One region of the Rhodococcus aetherivorans genome, then DNA from elsewhere that is predicted to be linked to it. Evidence: riboswitches for the same ligand, from Rfam matches in the RefSeq annotation. Region 1 holds a riboswitch; each other region holds the start of a gene.
The links. A riboswitch is a leader RNA that binds a small molecule or an ion and turns the genes downstream of it on or off. The one in region 1 is predicted to bind S-adenosylmethionine.

Region 1 (3,888 bases):
GTGTTCTGCTGATTCTCAACGTGCCGTGCGCACTCGTCACACTCGTGCTCGCGGCCCGCCGCCTGCCCCCGGATCGGGGACGACCGTCGGCCCGCAGCGGGGTCGATGCCGGGGGCCTCGCGCTGCTCGCGGCGGCCACGACGCTGGTGATGGTGCCCGTGGTCTCCGAACCGGGTCCGGTGGGTGCGGTGTTCGCCGTCGGGGGAGCGGCGGTCTCACTCGCCACCTTCCTGTGGTGGGAACGCCGTGTCGCCGTGCGCGGCGGCAAGCCCGTGCTGCTTCCCGAACTGACCGGATCCGGCGGATACGTCCTCGGTACCTTGGTCGCACTGTTCTGGTTCGGTGCGGTGCTATCCCTGAACACCGTCGTGAGCCTGTACCTCATCGAGGGGCGCGGCTATGCCGCGGTCCAGGCCGCCGCCGTGCTGTCCGCCGCCGCCGCGGCGATGGCCGTCGCCTCGGCCGTGGGGTGGCGGGTCGTCGCGCGATACGGCCGGGTGACGGTCGTCGTGGCGGTGGCGGCCGAGATCGCCGTCGTCGGTGGCTACGCCGCCGCTGTGCGGCACGACGCCACGATGCCGGTGTTCGTGGCGCTGGCCGCTCTGTCGGGTCTCTCGGGTGGATTCGTGGATGCACCCAACCGGGCGCTGACGCTCGAGTCGTCCCCGGCGGGTGGTCACGGTGTCGCGGCCGGGTTCCTGCAGCTGTCACAGCGGTTGTCCGCGACGGTCGCCCTCGCCGCGGTGTCCGGCCTGTATCTGTCGGCGCTGGCGACGGACGGGGACGACGTCGCCGGTGCCGCGTCGGCCGGCCTCGCGGTGTGCGCCGCCATGCTCGCGGTGTCGCTGCTCTGTGCGCTCGCCGACCGGCGCCGTCGTGCCGGCGCCGGGTTTCGATCACGGTGAGCGAAAGGGTTCTCCGAACTCGTTCGCAACGCGTACGGTCACCGGGAACCATCCAGAGCGACCGAGAGACCCGGCTCGACGACGTCGCAGCAACCCCCTGCCGCAGGTGAGGGTGCTACCGCCGGGAACGATGGAGGAGAAGGCATGGCAGGCGAGGGGTTCGTGGGCGCGTGGGCGCGCTTGCACGTCGACCTGTGCCGTCAGTGCTCGGGCATCTGTCGCCCCCGATCCTGTCGCGCCTGAGCGGCGCAACCCAGTCGAAGAACTACGACCGTCTGCCCGGCCGGTGGCATCGCGAAGCGCGGTGCCATCGGCGCCTCACGAGATCATGGAGTTCCCCGGTGCCTGTTCCGTTCACCTCTGCCGCCCGACGTCGCGCCGTCGCGGGCGCCACCGCCGCAATCCTCGCCGGTGGGCTCGCCGCGTGCGGCACCGACACGGCGGGCACCTCCTCCGGTGGCGGCACCCCGCAGCCCGGCGGCACCCTGCGCTACGGCCTGTCCCAGGCCCCCACGTGTGCCGATCCCGCACAGGCCGGCAGCAACCAGACCATCTACGTCGCCCGTCAGATCGTCGACTCGCTCACCGATCAGGACCCCGGGACCGGTGAACTGAAGCCGTGGCTCGCCGAAAGCTGGGAGGTGAACGGGGACGCCTCGGCGTTCACGTTCCGGCTGAAGGACGGCGTGACATTCAGTGACGGCACCCCGTTCACCGCGGAGTCGGTGAAGAAGAACTTCGACGCGATCGTCCAGACCCTCACCGGCGCCAAGGCAGCGCTGGCGGCGAGCTACCTGTCGGGGTACACCGGCACCACGGTGCTCGATCCGCTCACTGCCCAGGTGTCCTTCGCCGGACCGAACGCGCAGTTCCTGCAGGCGTCGTCGACGCTGCAACTCGGCTTCCTGTCCGACAGGGACGTCGCGAAGTCCGCGGAGGAGCGCTGCGCCGGCGACCTGTCCGGCACCGGTCCCTTCGTCTACGAGGACTACCAGCAGGACAAGTCCGCCACGCTGGTCAAGCGCACCGGATATTCATGGGGATCCGACGTTTTCGCGCACGACGGCGAGGCCTACCTCGATCGCATCGAGTTCACGATCGTCCCGGAGTCCGGTGTACGCACCGGCAGCCTCGCATCCGGCCAGCTCGACGCGATCAGCGATGCGCTGCCGCAGGACGCTTCCCAGATCGAAGGCAGCGGCGGACGGATCCTCACCACGCCGAACCCGGGTGTCCCGTTCGGTTTCCAGCCGAACGTCACCCGTGGCGTCCTGACCGATCCGGCGGTGCGCGCTGCGATCGTGCCGGCCCTCGACCGCCAGGAACTCGTCGACACCGTCCTCGGCCCCGATTTCCGGCCCGCGACCAGCACCCTCGCCTCCCGCACCCCCGGCTACGCCGCACTCGACGACGTCACCTACGACCCGGCGAAGTCGAAGTCGATCCTCGACGCCGCCGGCTGGGTTCCCGGCCCGGACGGCATCCGCGTCAAGGACGGCAACCGCCTGTCCTTCTCGGTGCTGTTCAGTTCGGTGTTCGCCGGCAACCAGGCGATCCTCGAGCTCGTGCAGCAGCAGCTGCGCGAGGTCGGTATCGACCTGCAGCTCGACCTGGTCTCCACCCCGGAAGCCACTGCCCGGCAGGGCGCGAAGGACTTCGACGCCACCTACTACAACAGCACACGCGCCGACGGCGACATCCTGCGCACCACGTTCGGACTCGACGGGCGCAACCTCAACAACCGCGGCCCGATCCCGGCGCTGGACGAGGTCCTGTCCGCGCAGCTGCGCACCACCGACCCGGCCGAACGCGGCGAGCTGATCGAGCAGGCACAGCAGCTCGTCCTCGACAACGGCCTGTGGCTGCCGACCGTGGAGCTGTCCCAGGCCATCGGTGCGGCGGGGGCGGTGCAGGACCTGAAGTTCGAGGCCTCCGCCCGGTTGCAGTTCTTCGACACCTGGCTGAGCGAGTAGACCATGGCCCGGTATCTCGGTTCCCGGCTCGTGCAGGCGCTGTTGGTGCTGTGTGCGGCGTTCACCGTCTCGTTCGGCGTGCTGTACCTGCTGCCGTCCGACCCGGTGAGCATCGCGGTCGACGGCGCCGGCAGCGGCACACCGGTGGATGCGGCCGCTGTCGCGCAACTGCAGGAGCGGTACGGGCTCGACCGGCCGCTGTGGGAGCAGTACCTCACTGCGTTGAGCAACGCCGTCCGGGGTGACTTCGGCATCTCGATCGTCACGGGACAACCCGTGACCGACGCGATCGCCGCCGCCGTACCCAGCACCCTGGCCCTGGCCGCGGTCGCCCTGGCGCTCGCCGTGCTCCTCGGCACCTCGATCGCGTTCGTCGCCACGTATACGCGCGCCCGGTGGCTGCGCAGCACGCTGTTCTCGCTGCCGCCGCTCGGTGTCGCGGTTCCGACCTTCTGGGTGGGACTTCTTCTGCTCCAGCTCTTCTCGTTCCAGATGAAGCTGCTTCCGGCATTCGGCGACCAGGGCATCGAGCATCTGGTGCTGCCCGCGATCACCCTCGCGCTTCCCACCGGTGCGGTGATCGCGCAGGTCCTCGCCGCGAGCCTGCAGACCACATGGCGGCAACCGTTCGTCGAAGCAGCTCGCGCCAAGGGCGCGTCCCGATGGCGCCTCCAGACCCGGCACACACTGCGGCTGTCCAGCATCCCCGCATTCACCATCGCCGGGGTGACAGTCGGCAACCTGTTGGCGGGGTCCGTGGTCGTCGAGACGGTGTTCTCCCGCGCCGGTGTCGGTCGTCTGACCCAGACTTCGGTTCTGGCGCAGGATATTCCCGTCGTCCAGGGCATCGTGGTCTTCAGTGCGGTGATCTTCGTGCTCGTCAACCTCGCGGTGGACCTGGTCTATCCACTCATCGATCCGCGCATCGCCGACGGCCGTCGCGGCGGCGGTTCGCCCTCGCATCCGACGCCCGCCGAGGTGACCACCGAACTCACCGGCTTCGCGGTGGA
Region 2 (3,888 bases), 1.9 Mb from region 1:
GGCCAGTTCCGCCGTCACGAGGTGGTAGTCGATCCGCCAGCCGGCGTCGGTGTCGAACGCCTTGCCCCGGTAGGACCACCACGAGTACGGGCCGTCGACGTCCGGGTGCAGGGCGCGCACCACGTCGACCCAGCGGCCGTCGGCGAGCAGCGTGTCGAGCCACGCGCGCTCGCTCGGCAGGAATCCGGACTTCTTGACGTTGCCCTTCCAGTTCTTGATGTCGCGTTCGGTGTGGGCGATGTTCCAGTCCCCGCACACCACCATGTGCCGGGCCGCGGCCCCGGCCTCGGCGGCGCGGTGGTTCAGGTGCGTGGCGAACGACGCCATGAACCGCTCCTTCTCCTCCTGCTTCGGGGTGCCGGCCTCGCCGGTGGGTAGGTACAGGCTGCCGACGGTCACGTCCCCGAAGTCGGCCTCGACGTACCGGCCGGAGGCCGCGAACTCGTCCTCGTCGAACCCGATGCGCGAGGCGTCGGCCGGGCGCCGCGACAGGATCGCGACCCCGGCACGGCCCTTGGCCTCCGATTCGGCGGACACCACGTACCACCCGGCGTCGAGGGCGGGCGCGATCGCCGCGTGGAACTGCTGCTCGGTGGCGCGCACCTCCTGCAGGCACACGATGTCGGCCTGCGCGGTGGCCAGCCACGCGAGCAGGCCCTTGCCGGCGGCGGCACGGACGCCGTTGACGTTGACGGTGGTGATGACGTGAGGCACGACGGTCACCGTAGCCGACGGGCCGGACCCGAAACGACGACGGGACGCCCCGGTGGGGGGCGTCCCGTCGTGTGCGGTCCGTGCGTCAGGCGCGGGCCTTCTGGAGGTTCTCGTCGAGCGCGGCGAGGAACTCCTCGGTGGTCAGCCATGCCTGCTCGGGGCCGATGAGCAGGGCGAGGTCCTTGGTCATCTGTCCCGCTTCGACGGTCTTGATGACGACGTCCTCGAGCTGCTGGGCGAAGTCGATGACCTCGGGGGTGTTGTCGAGCTTGCCGCGGTGCTCGAGGCCACGGGTCCAGGCGAAGATCGACGCGATCGGGTTGGTCGACGTCGGCTTGCCCGCCTGATGCTGCCGGAAGTGCCGGGTGACGGTTCCGTGCGCGGCCTCGGCCTCGACGGTCCTGCCGTCCGGGGTCATGAGCACGGACGTCATCAGGCCCAGCGAGCCGTAGCCCTGCGCGACGGTGTCGGACTGGACGTCGCCGTCGTAGTTCTTGCAGGCCCAGACGTAGCCACCCTCCCACTTGAGCGAGGAGGCGACCATGTCGTCGATGAGGCGGTGCTCGTAGGTCAGGCCCGCGGCGTCGAACTCGGCCTTGAACTCTTCCTCGAAGATCCGCTGGAACTCGTCCTTGAACATGCCGTCGTAGGCCTTGAGGATCGTGTTCTTGGTGGAGAGGTAGACCGGGTAGTTCTGCTGCAGACCGTAGGACAGCGAGGCCCGCGCGAAGTCCTGGATGGACTTCTTGTAGTTGTACATCCCCATGACGACGCCGCCGTCCTCGGGGATATGGCACACCTCGTGCTGGATCGGCTCGCTGCCGTCCTCCGGCGTGAAGGTGATGGTGACGGTGCCCGGGCGGTCGACCTTGAAGTCGGTGGCGCGGTACTGGTCACCGAAGGCGTGACGGCCGACGATGACCGGCTTGGTCCAGCCGGGCACCAGGCGGGGCACGTTGGAGATGATGATCGGGGCACGGAAGATGGTGCCGCCCAGGATGTTACGGATCGTGCCGTTGGGCGAGCGCCACATCTTCTTCAGGCCGAACTCCTCGACCCGGGCCTCGTCGGGAGTGATGGTGGCGCACTTGACGCCGACGCCGTGCTTCTTGATGGCGTTGGCTGCGTCGACGGTGACCTGGTCGTCGGTTGCATCGCGGTGCTCGATGCCGAGGTCGTAGTACTCGAGATTCACATCCAGGTAGGGATGGATCAGCTTGTCTTTGATGAACTGCCAGATGATGCGGGTCATCTCGTCGCCGTCGAGTTCGACGACCGTTCCTTCAACCTTGATCTTGGACATGTGCGCTTCGCGTCCTCCTAGGAAGTGTCCCTGGTCCCAAGTCGATCGCACTTTGTGGGTGCGATCGTGGTCGGCTCAATGAACCATTTATGGCGTGCTCACACGTGCGGAACACGATCCAAACAAGACGAGCGTACTGCTATCGACCCGGTCCGCCAAGCGGGCCCCGGGCTACCGGCGGGTAACTTTCGCCTGCTCAGGCGCCTCCCGCCGGCAGGTATGGGTCGCCTACCGAAGCATCCGTTCGAGCCGCTAGACTCGCGCCAGGTCATGAGTACCAGCGTGAAGCCCCGGCTTGCTGGTCGGCAACCCTCCGGCCAGGGTGGGGTGCTCCGGGTGATGACCCGGTCGTCCGGCGCCACGCCGCACGACAAGCCGGTCCGATGGAGGTATTCGTCATGAGGGTTGTGATCATGAGCTGTCGCCCCTAGCCGCCCCGACCTCCCGACCACGGCCAGAAGGACATCATGACCGACAGCGAGAACACCCGGCGCGAAGACGGCTGGAGCTTCGAGACCAAGCAGATCCACGTGGGCCAGCCCGGCGGCGGCGACACCCGCGCCCGCGCCCTGCCGATCTACCAGACCACCAGCTACACCTTCGACAGCACCGACCACGCCGCCGCCCTGTTCGGCCTCACCGAACCGGGCAACATCTACACCCGCATCATGAACCCCACCCAGGACGCGGTCGAACAACGCATCGCCGCCCTCGAAGGCGGCGCCGCCGCCCTGCTGCTGTCCTCCGGCCAGGCCGCCGAAACCTTCGCCGTGCTCAACCTCGCCGCCGCCGGCGACCACCTCGTCTCCAGCCCCTACCTCTACGGCGGCACCTACAACCTGTTCCACTACACCCTGCCCCGACTCGGCATCGAGGTCACCTTCGTCGACGACCCCGACGACCTCGACCAGTGGCGCGCCGCGATCCGCCCCACCACCCGCGCCTTCTACGGCGAAACCATCGCCAACCCCAAGAACCACCTCCTCGACCTGCCGGGCATCTCCGGGGTGGCCCACGAGCACCACCTGCCGCTGATCGTCGACAACACCGTCGCCACCCCCTACCTGATCCGCCCCCTCGAGCACGGCGCCGACATCGTCGTGCACTCGGCCACCAAATACCTCGGCGGCCACGGCACCGCCATCGCCGGCGTCCTCGTCGACGGCGGCACCTTCGACTGGACCGCCACCGGCCCCGACGGCACCGCGCGGCACCCCCAGTTCGTCACCCCCGACCCCAGCTACCACGGCGTGGTCTACGCCGACCTCGGCGCCCCCGCCTACGCCCTCAAGGCCCGCGTGCAACTGCTGCGCGACCTCGGCGCCGCGGTCTCCCCGTTCAACGCCTTCCTCATCGCCCAGGGCCTGGAAACCCTGTCGCTGCGCATGGAACGGCACGTCGCCAACGCCGCCCGCGTCGCCGAGTTCCTCACCACCCGCCCCGAGGTCACCGCGGTGTCCTACGCCGGCCTGCCCTCCTCCCCCTGGTACCGGCGCGGCCGGCAGCTCGCCCCCCGCGGCACCGGCGCCATCGTCACCTTCGAACTCGCCGGCGGCGTCGACGCCGGCAAGAAGTTCGTCGACGCACTGACCCTGCACAGCCACGTCGCCAACATCGGCGACGTCCGCTCGCTGGTCATCCACCCCGCCTCCACCACCCACTCCCAGCTCACCGCCACCGAGCAACTCGCCGCCGGCGTCACCCCCGGCCAGGTCCGCCTCGCCGTGGGCATCGAAGGCATCGACGACATCCTCGCCGACATCACCACCGGCCTCGAGGCGGTCGCGTCTTGACGGCGCGCGTCGACCGGCGCCACGTGGAGCTGCCGCCGGAGGACGGCCGTCTGGGCACGGTCGACATCGGGCCGCTGG
Region 3 (3,888 bases), 990 kb from region 1:
TCGAGGTAGCGAGCCAGTCCGACGCCGCCGATGACGAGTTCGCCGGTACCGCCCTCGGGCACGGGCCGGCCGTCGGCGTCCACCACGGCGAGGTCCCAGCCGTCGAGCGGCAGACCGATGCGGATCGGGCCCTTGCCGTCCATGGTTGCCGCGCATGCGACGACGGTGGCCTCGGTCGGCCCGTAGGTGTTCCACACCTCGCGACCGGGCACGGCCAGTCGCTCGGCGAGGTCCGGCGGGCAGGCCTCGCCACCGAAGATCAACAGCCGCACCGCTTCGAGCGCCTCGGCGGGCCACATCGCCGCGAGGGTGGGGACGGTGGAGACGACGCTGATGTCGCGGGAGACCAGCCACGGCCCGAGGTCCATCCCGGACCGCACGAGCGAGCGGGGCGCCGGCACGAGGCACGCGCCGTGCCGCCACGCCAGCCACATCTCCTCGCAGGAGGCGTCGAAGGCGACCGACAGTCCGGCCAGTACGCGGTCGCCGGGCCCGATCGGGTTCTCGCGCAGGAACAGCCGGGCCTCGGCGTCGACGAAGGCGGCGGCGCTGCGATGGCTGACCGCGACGCCCTTGGGGGTGCCGGTGGAGCCGGAGGTGAAGATGATCCAGGCGGCGTCGTCGAGGCGCGGGCCGCGCAGCTGTGGCGCGGGCGACGGCGGCGCGGTGCCCGGGCCGATGCCGTCGGCGGTGACGACGGCGGTGACCATCGCCTCCCCGAACACGAGTTCGGCGCGTTCGTCGGGGTCGTCCGCGTCCACCGGCACGTAGGCCGCGCCCGCCGCGAGGATGCCCAGGATCATCACGTACAGGTCCTTGGAGCCGGACGGCATGCGCACGCCGACGCGGTCACCGGCGCCGACTCCCGCGTCGGCGAGCCGGTACGAGCAGGCGATGACCTCTTCGACGAGTTCGGTGTAGCTGAGAGTGACGGTGCCGTCGTCGACGGCCGGGGCGTCCGGGTGGGTGTCGGCGGTGGCCCGCAGGATGTCGACGAGGGTGCGGGGGGCCGGGGCGTGGGAGGAGCGAACGAACTCCTCGGGGATGCGATACGACCGATCCGGATCCGTCGTGGGCTGGGCAGGCAATCGCATGTCCTTCTCTCGGCCTGGTGATGCGTTCGTCCGGTTATCTCACGGTCAGATGGACGGAGGGTGAACATCGGGTGTGTCGGTGCCCACTCCATCGGTGGAATCTCCCGCTCGACCCGACGTCGCGCTCCGCGGCGCGGCGTCCGATTCCGCTCGAAAAACCGTATCTCCCTGAAACTTCCGTTTGCGGGACGACGGCCGCCGCGATTCCGGTTTGACATCCGTGCGCGCTCCTGCAATCCTCTTCGGCAGGTCACGAGAACCAGCGACAAGCCCCGGCTAGCTGGTCGGCAACCCTCCTCCGCGGTGGGGTGCTCCGGGTGACGACCAGGCCGTGTTTCCACACCGGACACGGCAAGCGCGGATTCGGACCGTGATCGCACTCGGGCGACGAGGCGACCACCGGCGAATCCCTGAACGACGAGGGAACGTCATGACTGCTGCCGTACTGACCGCCGACACCTGCATCGCCCCGTTCGCCCGGGTCACCGGATGTGACCTGCAGGTACCCCTGGTCCAGGGTGGTACCTGCACCTACGCCAACTTCGACTACGCGGCGAGCGCGCCCGCCCTCGAAGCGGTCACCGAGCGGATCGCCGAGCTCCTGCCGTACTACGCCAGTGTGCACCGCGGTGCCGGTTACGCCTCCCGGATCTCCACCTCGAGCTACGAGCAGGCTCGTGAGTCGGTGGCCCGATTCGTGTGCGCCGCAGACGATCAGGTGGTGGTGTTCACCCGCAACACCACCGACTCCCTCAACCTCCTGGCCGGAGCCGTACCCGGCGACGTCGTGGTGCTCGACGTCGAGCACCACGCAAACCTGTTGCCCTGGAAGAACGCCCGCGTCGTCGAGGCCGCGGACACCGTCGCCGAGACGGTCCGCCGGCTCGTCGCCGAGCTGTGCAGCAAGCCCGCCGCGCTGCTCGCCGTCACCGGCGCCTCCAACGTGACCGGCGAGGTCCTCCCGATCGCCGAACTCGCCGACGTGGCGCACGCCTGCGGCGCCCGGATCCTCGTCGACGGAGCGCAATTGGTGCCGCACCGGCGGATCGACCTCACCGCTCTCGGCGTCGACTACCTCGCGTTCTCGGGTCACAAGCTCTACGCCCCGTTCGGTGCCGGCGCTCTGGTCGGACGCCGGGACTGGCTCGACGTCGCGGAACCGTATCTCGCAGGGGGCGGTGCGGTCCGCGAAGTGCGTCTCGGTCACACCGAATGGGCGTGCGCCCCGGCGCGGCACGAGGCCGGCACGCCGAACGTGCTCGGCGTCGCGGCCCTCGCCGCGGCGTGCGACGCGCTCGCCGGTTTCGACGCCGACGCCGTCGCCGAGCACGAGGAGGCGCTGTGCCGGCGCCTCCTCGGCGGGCTGCGCGACCTCGACGGCGTGGAGATCCTGCGGCTGTGGAGCGACTCGCCGGACTCGGTCGGCATCGTCACCTTCACGGTCTCCGGATTCGAACCCGGCGAGGTAGCGTCGTACCTGTCCGCCGAGCACGGAATCGGTGTGCGCGACGGCCGGTTCTGCGCACACCCGCTGCTCGCGCGGGTCGGCCTGCCCGGCGGTGCGGTGCGCGCCTCCCTGGGGCTCGGCAGTTCGTCCGCCGACGTGGACCGCCTGCTCGACGCGCTGCGCGGGCTCGTCGACGCCGGTCCCGGCTGGACCTACGCCAAGACCGACGGCCTGTGGGGACCGTCGCCCGAGACCCGTCCGGGCCTGGTGGAGTCCACCGCCGGCGCCGCGCAGTGCAGCTGACCGATTCCCGGGCGGACCGCCGGACAGGCACTGCCCGCCGGTCGAGCCGGCAGGTCTAGTCGACGTCGACGTCGACGGCCGCCGTGATGCGCATCAGCTCGCGGAACGTCGTGCGGAACAGCGTGCGCGGATGCCCGCCGGAGGCCCACAGCTCGGGGAAAGCGGCCAGGGCGGTGTCGACGTACGTGGTCAGGTTCGTCGGATGCCCGAGCGGTGCCACCCCGCCGACGGGCTGCCCGGTGACCTCGGTGACCACGTCCGGGGGCGCCGCAACGAGCGCACCACCGAGGCGTTTGCCCGTCCGTTCCGGGTTCACCCGATGCGCACCCGAGACCAGCAGCAGCACCGGTTCGTCGTCGAGCAGGAACACCAGCGACTTGACGATCGCACCCACGTCGACCCCGAGTGCGGCCGCCGCCTGCTCCGCGGTGTGCACCGACTCCGGCTGGGTTGTGATCAGCCCGTGATGACCGCGCGCGATGAGCGTGTCGGCCACCCGAGCGGCATTCGGATGCAGTGTCCCGGACATGGTTCCAGCCTAGGAGCCCACCGCCGTCCGTGGCCCCGATCGACAGGGCTGCCCGCAGTCGGCGGTCAATACAGGGGAAAGCCGTCCTCCGGTCCGAGCATGCGCTCGAGCCGGGTACGGGTGATCTTGGCCAGTTCCTCCGTGCACGCTTTGCGCTCCGCCTCGGGTTCGTGCGCGAGGCGGTGGTGAAGATCCGTCAGCAGTTCCCCCGGCCCGCGTCCCTGGGGGCACCACAGGTAGCGGTAGCCGAAGCGCTCCTCGTAGGCGGCCGCCGCGGCTGTGATCGCGGTCATCAACGCCTCGTCCTCGTCCCACAGCGAGCACTGCTCGAGCCGCGAGGCGGTGCTGCCGCGCCGGCGTCCCACCACCGGGTGGCAGTCGAGGGCCTCCGCGATCTCCGCGTCGCCCAGCGAGAACAGGGCGGCGTCGGCTCGGGCGAACAGTTCCGAGTAGCTCGCGTAGGGCCGCCCGGCCGCCACCGACTGGGCCCAGGTCAGCGACGCGCAACACTCGTA

Region 2: linked by a shared signal. The riboswitch ahead of OCS65_RS11025 (bifunctional o-acetylhomoserine/o-acetylserine sulfhydrylase) and the one ahead of OCS65_RS02350 (ABC transporter substrate-binding protein) in region 1 are both predicted to bind S-adenosylmethionine.
Region 3: linked by a shared signal. The riboswitch ahead of OCS65_RS25875 (aminotransferase class V-fold PLP-dependent enzyme) and the one ahead of OCS65_RS02350 (ABC transporter substrate-binding protein) in region 1 are both predicted to bind S-adenosylmethionine.

The regions. Positions count from the first base shown of each region.
Region 1 is NZ_CP106982.1:505,184-509,071, reverse strand. It holds gene OCS65_RS02355 (MFS transporter) at 1-905, shown strand, start outside; SAM riboswitch class I at 951-1,042, shown strand; gene OCS65_RS02350 (ABC transporter substrate-binding protein) at 1,247-2,878, shown strand; gene OCS65_RS02345 (ABC transporter permease) at 2,882-3,888, shown strand, end outside.
Region 2 is NZ_CP106982.1:2,439,741-2,443,628, reverse strand. It holds gene OCS65_RS11035 (exodeoxyribonuclease III) at 1-714, opposite strand, end outside; gene OCS65_RS11030 (NADP-dependent isocitrate dehydrogenase) at 800-2,017, opposite strand; SAM riboswitch class IV at 2,284-2,399, shown strand; gene OCS65_RS11025 (bifunctional o-acetylhomoserine/o-acetylserine sulfhydrylase) at 2,485-3,810, shown strand; gene metX (homoserine O-acetyltransferase MetX) at 3,807-3,888, shown strand, end outside.
Region 3 is NZ_CP106982.1:5,650,583-5,654,470, reverse strand. It holds gene OCS65_RS25880 (Pls/PosA family non-ribosomal peptide synthetase) at 1-1,094, opposite strand, end outside; SAM riboswitch class IV at 1,343-1,458, shown strand; gene OCS65_RS25875 (aminotransferase class V-fold PLP-dependent enzyme) at 1,525-2,844, shown strand; gene OCS65_RS25870 (YbaK/EbsC family protein) at 2,900-3,373, opposite strand; gene OCS65_RS25865 (2-oxo-4-hydroxy-4-carboxy-5-ureidoimidazoline decarboxylase) at 3,439-3,888, opposite strand, start outside.